DNA from 2 places in the Pseudomonas sp. S2_A05 genome. Region 2 is predicted to be linked to the other one. Evidence: predicted binding sites of a transcription regulator. Region 2 holds the regulator's gene; the other holds the start of a gene.
What was found. The regulator FliA, encoded in region 2, starts transcription of late flagellar genes. The targets are predictions, from matches to a motif close to CTAAAGTTTNNNNNNNNNNNGCCGNTAA.

Region 1: AB4O12_RS07960 (methyl-accepting chemotaxis protein) is a predicted target of FliA. The motif match lies at 4,986-5,013, and genes of this name have one in related genera.

Annotation. Positions count from the first base shown of each region.
Region 1 is NZ_CP162775.1:1,714,370-1,720,518, reverse strand. Features, by position in the region: partial or broken gene AB4O12_RS07980 (aldehyde dehydrogenase family protein) at 1-1,893, shown strand, start outside; gene AB4O12_RS07975 (phenylacetate--CoA ligase family protein) at 1,937-3,247, shown strand; gene AB4O12_RS07970 (GNAT family N-acetyltransferase) at 3,216-4,151, shown strand; gene AB4O12_RS07965 (hypothetical protein) at 4,197-4,724, opposite strand; gene AB4O12_RS07960 (methyl-accepting chemotaxis protein) at 5,078-6,149, shown strand, end outside.
Region 2 is NZ_CP162775.1:459,636-465,784, reverse strand. Features, by position in the region: gene AB4O12_RS02185 (chemotaxis protein CheA) at 1-1,857, opposite strand, end outside; gene AB4O12_RS02180 (protein phosphatase CheZ) at 1,911-2,699, opposite strand; gene AB4O12_RS02175 (chemotaxis response regulator CheY) at 2,718-3,089, opposite strand; gene fliA (RNA polymerase sigma factor FliA) at 3,257-3,997, opposite strand; gene fleN (flagellar synthesis regulator FleN) at 3,994-4,824, opposite strand; gene flhF (flagellar biosynthesis protein FlhF) at 4,941-6,149, opposite strand, start outside.

The sequences.
Region 1 (6,149 bases), 1.3 Mb from region 2:
CCAGCGAACACCGAGCAGATCGGCCGATTATGCAAATCTGCCAATGGTGTCGCGGCGTGGGGTGGCGAAGCGGCCTTGCAAGCCATTCGGCAACAGCTCGCGCCGGGTTGTCGCTGGATCGATTGGGGGCACCGCATCAGCTTCGTCTATCTCACTCCTGCATCGGCTACGCCAGAGACGCTTGATGCCGTCGCCGACGAAGTTTGCCGACTGGATCAGCAGGCCTGCTCCAGCCCGCAATGGCTGTTGGTGGACAGCGACGACACGCAAGTCTTGCGCGATATCGGTGAACGCCTGGCGCAGGCCCTGCAACGACGCGCCACACAGTGGCCGGCACTGGTGCCGACACGCCAGGAAGCTGCGCAAATTACCACGCACACGCAGATGGCCCGCCTCGGTCAGAGTTTTGCCGGTCACACCGGGCAAGTCTGGCACGGCCCAGGCTGGCGGGTGATCTGGAGCCATGATCGGCAACTCGCACCTTCGCCGCTGTTTCGCAGCGTATTGCTGCACCCGGTGCCGCAGGCGCTGCTGCCCGCCACCTTATTGCCGTGGCGCAACGTCCTGCAAAGCTGTGCGCTGATATGCGCACAACCGCAGATTGTCGAGCTTACCCATGCGTTGATCGCTGCCGGAGTCACGCGGATCGCACCGATCGGCAACATTCACGAGGGGTACGAGGGTGAACCCCATGATGGCGTCTATGCGCTGCAACGTTTGAGTCGACGGGTATCGGTGAGTCTGGCGGCCATGCAACTGCCGAATCAGGCCAGTCTCGATCCAGCACCATCAGCGGCGACGCCGTGCGCTGCGATCATGGACAAAGAAGCCTTCGTCGCCCAGCCCATCAACGATCAGGCGCAGTTGTATTTCCGCTCTGGAGGCAGCAGCGGCACCCCTGCTCTGGCCGGCTACAGCTATCGCGACTTTGATCGGCAGATGCGCGCGACCGCTGATGGCCTGTTCGCTGCCGGTCTGGATCCAGCACAAGACCGAGTCATGAACCTGTTCTTCTGTGGCGGGCTGTACGGCGGCTTTCTCAGCTTCAGCAAAACGCTGGAACTGCTCGAGGTGACGCACCTGCCCATGGCCGCCCCTGCTGATGACGATTATCGGGAGATTGCCCAATTGATCATCGACCAACGGGTCAACGTGCTGGTCGGTATGCCCGGCACCCTGCATCGTCTGTTCCTCAGTCAACAGGAGCGTCTGCGTGCTTATGCCGGAGTCGAAAAGGTCTTTCTCGGTGGCGAGCACCTGAGCGAGCAGAACCGTGAATTGCTGCGCAGTTGTGGCGTCTCGACCATTCGCTCGGCGATTTACGGCAGCGTCGACGCCGGTCCGCTTGGGCATGCCTGCGAGGATTCGGCGGATGGGGTTTTCCATCTGATGAGCGAGATCCAGCAGTTGGAGATTGTCGCGTTCGATGAGGATGTGCCGGTGGCGGATGATCAGGTGGGCCGGCTGCTGGTGACCTCGCTCGCCCGCGAGGGTGGTCAGCGCGTGCAGCGTTATGAGATTGGCGACAGCGGACGCTGGCTCCCGGGCGTCTGCGCCTGCGGGCTGAAGTCGCCCCGCTTTGAACTGTTGCAACGCCACGGCAAGTTGTTGCGTATCGGCACTGACTTTATCTCCCTGAGCGAATTGGCGTCACGGCTGCAAGTGCCGTTTCAGTTGCATCTGGACCACAGCGCCGAGGGCGTCGAGCGCATGCAACTGCATTGCGAACTTACAGCCGCCACCGTTGAAACACGTCTCGCCGATTACCTGACCCTGACGACCATCATCGACAGCGGATTGCTGGTGCTGCAGATCGAGCAATGCTCGCCCGAACACTTCGTTCGAAACAAACACAGTGGCAAGACGCCGCTGGTCATTGACTCCCGCCGCTGACGCTTGCCGTGAGCTGGCTCATTCGAATCAAGAAGAACACACCGTGAAAACAACCGACTCGATTAGCGAATTAACGGGTTTCGCCCGTGAGCATTCGCCCTACTACAAGAACAGTCTCGCCAACATCCCCGAGGCGATAAGTTCACTGTGCGAACTGCCACTGCTTGATCCGGCAGACTTCTGGAAAGACAGCGCGGATCTCGCGCAATGGCCGGTCCTGACGGCCCCCATTGGGCACGCCTTGGTGTTCAAGACCGGTGGATCAACCGGCGGTGGCAGGCTGTCCGTGTATGCCCGCACGGAATGGCAGCGCACGGTGGAAGATTTCGGCCGCAGTCTGAGCGAGCAGTTCAGCCCCGGGGACCGTGTCGCCAACCTGTTTTTCGCTGGCGACCTCTACGCCAGTTTTGTGTTTATTCATGACTCACTCGCCCATGTTCAAACAGCTGTCAGCGAGTTTCCGTTTACCGGCGAGGTTGATCCACCGAAGTTGGCCGACGCCATCAACCAGCATCGAATCAATGTACTGGCTGGCGTGCCCGCGCAATTACTGACTTTCGCCAGTTGGCTCAAACAACGCGGCCTTACGTTGCCCCTGGTTGATAGTGTGCTTTACGGCGGGGAGAGCCTGTTTGCCTCACAACGCCAGCTCCTTGAGCAAGTGCTGCCCAACGCGCGCATTGCCTCGATCGGCTACGCCAGCGTCGATGGCGGATTCATTGGCGCCAGTCATCCTGACTGCATCGAAGGAGAACATCGCACACCCGACGGTCACGTCCTGTTGGAGATTGTCGATCAGCACAGCGGCGCAACGATCGAGGCCTGCAATCAAACCGGTCTGCTCGTATTGACCAATCTGCATCGCCGCTTGATGCCGCTGATCCGCTATCCCGTCGGAGATCTAGCGTGCTGGCGCGAACCGCCGGGCACTGCACGACGCAAATTCGCCCTGAGAGGACGCAGCGGCAATAGCCAGCGGGTGCGGGTCGGCATTCTGTCGCTGATGACCGATGAAATCAGCGAAAGCGTACGGAGCATTACTGGCAGCGACGATTGGCAATTGCTGATCGAACAAGCCAACAGCGCTGATGTCTTGACGTTGAAATACGCAGTCATCGAACGATCGGCGCTCATCGACGAGAAACTTGAGGCCCGCTTGATCGAACTGTACCCGCCGATCGCGCAACTGCGGGCTGAGCGGTTATTGGAGCTGCGCATCAAGAGTTGCCGGTTTGAGGACTTGGCGCGCCATCCTCGCGCAGGGAAAAGCCTGCGGATCGTCGACTTGCGCTGCTATGACCAGGAAGAGCGGGAGGTGCGTGATGGAGTCGTTGATTCTGCGCAATTACCGTGACACCGACGCCAAGGCCGTCAGCCAGCTGTTTCGCGAGGTCTACGGTGATCATTACGTGCAAACCGACGTTTACATGCCCTGCCTGATCAATCAGAACCACGCCGACAAACGCTGGCATTCACTGGTTGCAGTGGAGGGTGAGCGGATTCTTGGTCATGCCACTTTGTATCGGCAAAGCGAAAGCTCGCACGATGCCGAACTGGCCTTGAGCGTCGTACATCCCGATACCCGTGGAAAGAACATTGCCACGCGGCTGGGCGGACAACTGCTGACTCATGCGCAGGCGTTGGGTTGTCGCAGCGTCTCGATCAAACAGGTCACCCATCACCCTTACACCCAACGCATGGCTATCAACCTCGGTTTTCACAACACTGGATTGTTGCCGGACTATGTCCGCTCACCCTTTGGCTGCAAAAAAACCGAGTCGATCGTGTTGGGTGTACGTGCTATCGATGGCTATCAACGGCCATTGCCAGAACAGGCATGGCCAGCCAGTTGCCGCCCCTTGATGGAGCGTCTGAGCGCTGTGTTCGGCGTCGGGGCTGATGCAGGACGCTGGCGCGGAGCTTCGGTTCAGGTCCAGCAGCACGGCAGCCGCCATGAAATGTGGCTGGAAAAACTCAATCCGGAACTGCTCGACCAGTTGCGATCACTGCCCGGGCATTGGCTGGTTTCGATTCGTCTACAGCTTTCGCGACAGTTTGCCGTGGATCTGCACAGCCTCAACGCCATCGGTTTTGCTTTCACCGGCCTGGCGCCTGCACAGGATAATCGAGGGGGATGGCTGGCGCTGTTTCATCGTGGCTACCGCACGCGCAGGCTGACATTGCATTGTCCGCACATGCAGCAGTTGCATGACCAGGCACAACGTCACATCACTCGGAAAGCCGTGCCGGCGGCGTAAACAGCATGAGCCCGCACACGGATGAGCGGGCATCATCAGCAGACGTTACGCCTTTGCCTTCAGGCCTTTGTCGGACGGAACTGCCGCATTGCCTTCGCCATAGGTCTTGAGATTCTGCAGGACGTAAATGGCTTTCTTGAATTCGGGGATCAGGCTCTTGCCGTAGTAATTGCCATTGAGACTGTTGGTCTGGATGGCATCGAGCTGAGTGGCGAAATATTCCAGCGCGTTGAACTTCGCCTCCGGGTCTTTCTGCACGCCGAAGCGGTCGAATTTGTCGCCGGCATTGAGCAAAGTGATCGAGGTGATCTCGGAAATCAGGCCGCGCCCGCGCAGGAATTCGCTGAGGTTGCCCAACTGCTTGACGGAAACGTTGGCCGGGTCGAAGCCCTTGATCTGCTTGCGCAAACCCTGCTTATCCATCTCCGCCACATTCAGCGCATTCGGATCGTTGCCGACCCGCGTCAGCATCTGCTGCACTTTGACGCTCTGCGAAACCTGCTTTTTCGCGCCGGTATCACGGACCATTACGCCTGCCTTGCTTTCCCAGGCGCCGGTATAGCCGATCGTCATGCGAGGATTCCTTGTGCGGTGAGCATGAAATGTCCTTGTTCCAACCAATTGAATGGGCGCGAGTATCGGCCGATGCGCCTGATCGCACCAAGTCTTTTGTGCGCTTTTTTACAAATCTCGTACATTCGTGACACAAGCCTGCATCCCGTAAACATTGGTTCAGAGCCGTCATCTTGATGTAACAAACGTGGCGATCCGGGGGTTTGTACCCATCCCGATACCAACCGGTCATCGCCCAGCGTTGTTTCGGCGCGCAAGCACCTAAAGCTTCGGCCCGCAACGACGATACGCTGTGATACCCGCCCTGTTTTATTCCTGCCCTCCAACAAAAAAGCCGCTCAAGGATCAGTTCCATGCCCGCACTGCGCACTATTCAGGCTCGCTACACGCTGTTTCTGATTCTGTTCATCCTGCTGTTGTCCGTACTGACCGTGGTCGGCATCAGCCAACTGGTGGCACCGACCCTGCGCGATACCGAAGAGAAGGTCGTGCTCAACCGCATCGCCGAAGTCGCCGTGCAGATCCAGGGCGAACTGAACAAGGTCCAGGCGCAGCAACGCAGCATCACCCAGACTATCCCGCTGCTCGACAGCGCCGCCATCGACGTGGTGCTGCCAGGGCTGGTGGATCAGTATGGCGAACTGAAAGTCTTTGGCGGCGGTATCTGGCCGTTGCCGGGCCAGCGCGAAGCCGGGCGTAACAAATTCAGCACTTTCTGGCACCGTGACGCCTCTGGCCAACTCAAGGTCAACACGTTCTGGAACAGCGATGCGGCGCCAAACTATTACGACCAGAGCTGGCACAAGGGCGGCATGGCCACTCCGCGCGGCCAGTGCGCGTGGGCCGCTGCCTATAAAGACGACGCCAGTGCCGAGCCGCGCACCAACTGCGCCATGGCGATCTACAAGAACGGCAGCGCCTGGGGCGTTTCGACCATCGACGTGACCCTGGGCTTCTTCAACGACCTGGTGGCGCGCAAGGAAAAAGACCTCAACGCCGAAATGCTCATCGTCGAGGCGGACGGCAAGATCATCAGCAACAGCTCGCGCATCAGCGGCCCGATCGTGCTGAAAAACATCAGCGAACTGGCGGCCAGCTCGACCTTCGTCAATCAGATCAAGACCGGCCTGCAGAATCGCGATACAGCGCAACGCGTCGAGTTCGATAACAACGGTGAAGATGCCACCTTCTTCATGCGCCCTATCGAGGGCACACCGTGGTTCCTCGCCACCGCCCTGCCGACCAAGATGCTCACTGCCCAGCGCGATGACGTGCTCCATAGCCTCAGCCTGATCCAGATTCCGCTGGTGATCCTGCTGGTGCTGTTGCAGGTTTACGCGATTCGTAAGCTGGTGCTGCGCATGAAAGCGCTGAAGGCCAACATTGACTCGCTGTCCAGCGGAGACGCCGATCTGACCCGCCGAA
Region 2 (6,149 bases):
CGGCACCTTGATGACGATCTTAGAACCCTGGCCCTTGGTCGAGTAGATGTTGATCGAACCGTTGAGCTGGGAAATCTTGGTCTTCACCACGTCCATGCCGACACCACGGCCGGACACGTCGGAGATTTCGGTCTTGGTCGAGAAACCCGGAGCGAAAATCAGGTTGTAGCACTCGGTATCGCTCAGGCGATCGGCGGCGTCCTTGTCCATCACACCGCGTTTTACCGCGATCGAACGCAGGACGTTCGGGTCCATGCCTTTGCCGTCGTCGGAGATCGACAGCAGGATATGGTCGCCTTCCTGCTCGGCCGCCAGCACCACGCGACCGCCACGGGCCTTGCCCGATGCTTCGCGTTCTTCCGGCGACTCGATGCCGTGGTCGACGGCGTTGCGCACCAAGTGGACCAGCGGGTCGGCGAGGGCCTCGACAAGGTTTTTGTCGAGGTCGGTTTCTTCGCCCACCAGTTCCAGGTTGATCTCTTTCTTGAGCTGACGTGCGAGGTCGCGAACCAGACGCGGGAAGCGCCCGAAGACCTTCTTGATCGGCTGCATCCGCGTTTTCATCACGGCGGTCTGCAGGTCAGCGGTGACCACGTCGAGGTTCGACACGGCCTTGGACATGGCTTCGTCGCCGCTGTTGAGGCCCAGACGCACCAGACGGTTACGCACCAGCACCAGCTCGCCGACCATGTTCATGATCTCGTCGAGCCGCGCGGTGTCGACGCGCACGGTGGTTTCCGCTTCGCTGGCCGGCTTTTCTGCCGGGGCAGCAGCTGGCGCGCGGGCCGGAGCCGGTGCAGCAGCGGCGGCCGGTTTCGGCGCCTCGGCTTTCGGTTCAGGCTTGGCGGCAGGCTTCGGCGCAGCAGCGGCAGCCGGAGCTTTCGCCGCTGGCGTGGCGACGCTCGACACGGAGCCGGCAGTCGCAGCGCTGGCGTCAAACTTGCCTTTGCCGTGCAGTTCGTCGAGCAGCGATTCGAATTCGTGATCGCTGATCAGGTCACTGCCGGCCGCAGCGGCTGCCGGTGCAGCAGGTGCTGACGGGGCCGAAGCGATGGCCGATTCCAGCGCGTCAACGGCGAAGTTGCCCTTGCCGTGCAACTGATCGAGCAAGGCTTCGAATTCGTCGTCGGTGATGTCCGAGCTGTCGCCAGCAGCAGGCGCGGCCGGAGCAGCCGGCGCTGCTGGTGCCGCCGGAGCGACCGCATCGACAGCAAACTGGCCCTTGCCGTGCAGCTGATCGAGCAGCGATTCAAATTCGGCGTCGGTGATTTCATCGCTGGCCGCCGTGTCGGCAACCGGCGCGGGCGCCACAGCAGCGGCCGGAGCCTCAGCCTGGGCCTTGACGGCATTCAGCGAGTCCAGCAGTTGTTCGAATTCGTTATCGGTGATGTCCTCCGAGGAGTCGCTTTCAACAACCAGGTCTTCGATCATCTCGGCAACCGGCGAAGCCGGGGCTTCATCCGCCGATTGCGGTTCGGCCAGACGCGCCAGCGCGGCCAACAGTTCCGGCGTGGCAGCGGTGATCGGTGCACGCTCACGGACTTCGCTGAACATGCTGTTCACTGCGTCCAGTGCTTCGAGCACCACGTCCATCAGTTCTGCATCAACGCGACGCTCACCCTTGCGCAGGATGTCGAACACGTTTTCGGCGATGTGACAGCACTCCACCAGCTCATTGAGCTGAAGGAAGCCGGCGCCCCCTTTTACAGTGTGGAAACCGCGAAAAATTGCATTGAGCAGATCTGCATCATCCGGGCGGCTTTCCAGCTCGACCAGTTGTTCGGACAGTTGCTCAAGAATCTCGCCGGCCTCAACCAGGAAATCCTGAAGGATCTCTTCATCGGCGCCGAAGCTCATTAATGGGGTGCTCCTACAGGTCTAAAAACCCAAAAAACCCGAATTCCGAAACTCTAGAATCCAAGGCTGGATAACAAATCGTCCACATCGTCCTGACCGGACACAACGTCTTCTCGTTTATCGGCATGAATCTGCGGACCTTCACCCTGCGAGAGATGTTTTTGTGGATCTTTTTCAGCAAGCATTGCGGCGCGGTCATGTTCGATGCCCGCAAAGCGGTCGACCTGACTGGCCATGAGCACGAGTTTGAGCAGATTGCTTTCGACTTCGGTGACCAGTTGGGTCACACGCTTGATCACTTGACCTGTGAGGTCCTGGTAATCCTGAGCCAGCAGGATGTCGTTGAGGTTGCTCGACACCGCACGGTTGTCCGTGCTGCTGCGTGACAGAAAACCGTCGACCCGGCGCGCCAGTTCACGGAACTCTTCAGCCCCGACCTCGCGACGCATGAAGCGGCCCCAATCGGCGCTCAACGTCTGCGCTTCATCAGCCAGACTGTTGACCACCGGGGTGGCGCTTTCCACCAGATCCATGGTGCGGTTGGCCGCGGCTTCCGTCAGCTTGACCACATAGCCCAGGCGTTCGGTGGCGTCGGTGATTTGCGACACTTCCTCGGCCTGCGGCATGTGCGGATCGATCTGGAAATTGACGATCGCACTGTGCAGTTCACGTGTGAGCTTGCCCACTTCCTGATACAGGCCGCGGTCACGGGTCTGATTGAGCTCATGGATCAGTTGCACCGCGTCGCCGAACTTGCCTTTTTCAAGGCTCTCGACCAGTTCGACCGCGTGTTTTTTCAGGGTCGATTCGAAATCGCCCTGTGATGATTCGTTATGCTCCATAGCTCCCCCGCGCATTCATCAGCCGATGCGTTCGAAAATCTTCTCGATTTTGTCTTTCAACGCCTGAGCCGTGAAAGGTTTGACTACGTAACCGTTCACACCGGCCTGAGCGGCCTCGATGATCTGCTCGCGCTTGGCTTCAGCAGTCACCATCAACACCGGGAGGTGCTTGAGTTTTTCATCGGCGCGCACGTGACGCAGCAGGTCGATACCGGTCATGCCCGGCATGTTCCAGTCCGTTACCAGAAAGTCGATGCTGCCGCTGTTGAGCACCGGAATGGCAGTGGTGCCATCGTCGGCCTCGACGGTGTTGGTGAACCCAAGATCGCGCAGCAGGTTCTTGATGATCCGCCGCATCGTTGAGAAGTCATCAACGATGAGGATTTTCATGTCTTTGTTCAATTCGACCTCCAAGCAGTCTTAAACGCGCCCAGCACCTGGACGCGCCACTTCAATCAATCGGCGCAGCACTTAAAGTTTGTCTGGAGCACAACGGATCGAGACCGGCGCCGTTCATCACCGCACCAGCCTCGTTTCGCAGTGTCCCCACACTGCCTTCAGCGCGCTCGCCACTCCCCCAAACGCCCCCGCAGACGGGCCGCGCACTGGCTGTGTAACTGGCTGACCCGCGATTCACTGACGCCAAGGACTTCACCGATTTCCTTGAGGTTCAGCTCTTCGTCGTAGTACAGCGCCAACACCAGTCGCTCACGCTCCGGCAAATTGGCAATCGCGTCCGCCAGCGCCGCCTGGAAGCGTTCATCTTCCAGATCGCGTGACGGCTCCATATGAGCACTCGCGCCATCCTCGTGCAGCCCTTCGTGTTCGCCGTCCTGCAACAGGTCGTCGAAACTGAACAGGCGACTGCCCAAGGTGTCATTCAGAATCCCGTAGTAATCGTCGAGACTCAATTGGAGTTCGGCCGCAACCTCGTGATCTTTAGCGTCACGGCCGGTTTTAGCTTCAATCGAGCGAATCGCGTCGCTGACCATCCTGGTATTACGGTGAACCGAGCGTGGTGCCCAATCCCCTTTGCGCACTTCATCGAGCATCGCGCCGCGGATTCGAATGCCCGCGTACGTTTCGAAACTGGCGCCTTTGCTGGCGTCGTATTTGGTCGAGACTTCCAGCAACCCGATCATCCCGGCCTGGATCAGGTCTTCGACCTGCACGCTGGCCGGCAGGCGCGCCAGCAAGTGATAGGCAATGCGCTTGACCAGCGGCGCGTAGCGCTCGATCAATTCGTATTGCGCGTCACGCGCCGACTTTTTGTAAAGATTCATGCCACTGGCGGTCATATCACAGGCCCTGCGGTTTGCTGCACGAGACGCTCGACGAAAAATTCCAGATGCCCGCGCGGGTTGGCGGGCAGCGGCCAGGTATCGACCTTCTGGGCGATGGCCTTGAAGGCCAGTGCGCACTTGGAACGGGGAAAGGCTTCGTAGACGGCGCGCTGCTTCTGCACTGCCTTGCGCACGCTTTCGTCGTATGGCACGGCGCCGACGTATTGTAGGGCGACGTCGAGGAAGCGATCCGTGACCTTGGTCAACTTGGCGAACAGGTTGCGCCCTTCTTGCGGGCTCTGCGCCATGTTGGCCAGCACGCGGAAGCGGTTCATGCCGTAGTCGCGGTTGAGCAACTTGATCAGCGCGTAAGCGTCGGTGATCGAAGTCGGCTCGTCGCAGACCACCAGCAACACCTCTTGCGCGGCACGAACGAAACTGACTACCGAGTCACCAATACCCGCAGCGGTGTCGATCACCAGCACGTCGAGATTGTCGCCGATGTCGCTGAACGCCTGGATCAGGCCGGCGTGTTGCGCCGGGCTCAGGTGCACCATGCTCTGCGTGCCGGAGGCCGCCGGCACGATGCGAATCCCGCCCGGGCCTTGCAACAGCACGTCGCGCAGTTCGCAACGGCCTTCGATAACGTCGGCCAGTGTGCGCTTGGGTGTCAGCCCCAGCAGAACGTCGACGTTCGCCAGGCCCAGGTCGGCGTCCAGCAGCATGACCCGACGGCCAAGCTCTGCCAGCGCCAGCGACAAGTTCACTGACACGTTAGTCTTGCCGACGCCACCTTTGCCGCCGGTCACCGCGATCACCTGTACGGGATGCATGCTGCCCATGTTATTTCTTTACCTTGTCTTGCATAGACGGAGGCCACATTACTGGCTGCGCGTTCCTGATCGGAACAATGCGTGGCAGACCATCGATGTAGGTACAAAAACTGTTCATGATTACCTCAGCCAACCTGCTTGGTCGGGCTGTGATAGATATCAGCGAACATGTCAGCCATGGCTTCTTCGCTGGGTTCTTCCTGCATTTGCACGCTGACGGCGCGGCTGACCAATTGATGACGACGCGGCAGATGCAGATCATCCGGAATCCGTGGGCCATCGGTCAGATACGCGACCGGCAATTCATGACTGATCGCCAGGCTCAACACTTCGCCGAGACTGGCCGTTTCATCCAGTTTAGTCAGGATGCAGCCGGCCAGCCCGCAACGCTTGTAACTGTGATAAGCGGCGGTTAGAACCTGTTTCTGGCTGGTGGTTGCCAGGACCAGATAATTTTTTGAGCGAATGCCACGCCCGGCCAGGCTCTCAAGCTGCATGCGCAACGCCGGATCACTGGCTTGCAGGCCGGCAGTATCGATCAAAACCACGCGTTTGCGTAGCAGTGGATCCAATGCCTGCACCAGCGACTGACCCGGATCGACGTGCGTTACCGGCACGTTGAGGATGCGCCCGAGGGTTTTCAATTGTTCCTGCGCGCCGATGCGGAAGCTGTCCATGCTCACCAGCGCAACGTTCTGCGCGCCGTACTTGAGCACATAACGCGCGGCAAGCTTGGCCAGCGTGGTGGTCTTGCCCATGCCGGCCGGGCCGACCATGGCAATCACACCGCCCTCTTCCAGCGGCTCGACTTCCGGTACGGCAATCATCCGCGCCAGGTGCGCCAGCAGCATGCGCCAGGCCTGACGGGGTTCTTCGATATCGGTGATCATCGCCAACAGATCGCGCGACAGCGGGCCGGACAGGCCGATGCGCTGCAGACGGCGATACAGATTGGCCTGGGCCGGACGGCTGCCTTGCAGCTGATTCCAGGCCAGGGTGCCGAGCTGCACTTCCATCAGCTCGCGCAGGCTGTTCAATTCAAAACGCATCGAATCCAGTGCACGCGGATCGACACCCGCCGAGGCCTGCGCAGGCGCTGCGGCCGGGCGCGTCGGTGCGGCGTAGGTCGGCTCGCTCAGCGGCTCGGCAGCAGTCAGCGGCAGGCCTGCGGTCAACGGCAGCCCGGCGAACAACTGCTGATTGGTGTTGCCGTCGGCTTCGCCACGCAGGCTCAGCTCGGCCTGGGCGGTGACGATGCGCGACTGGGTCTTGCGCAGCTCGTCTTCGAGTTCCATGTTCGGAACCCGTGGCGCCAGCGCCGACAACTTGTAATC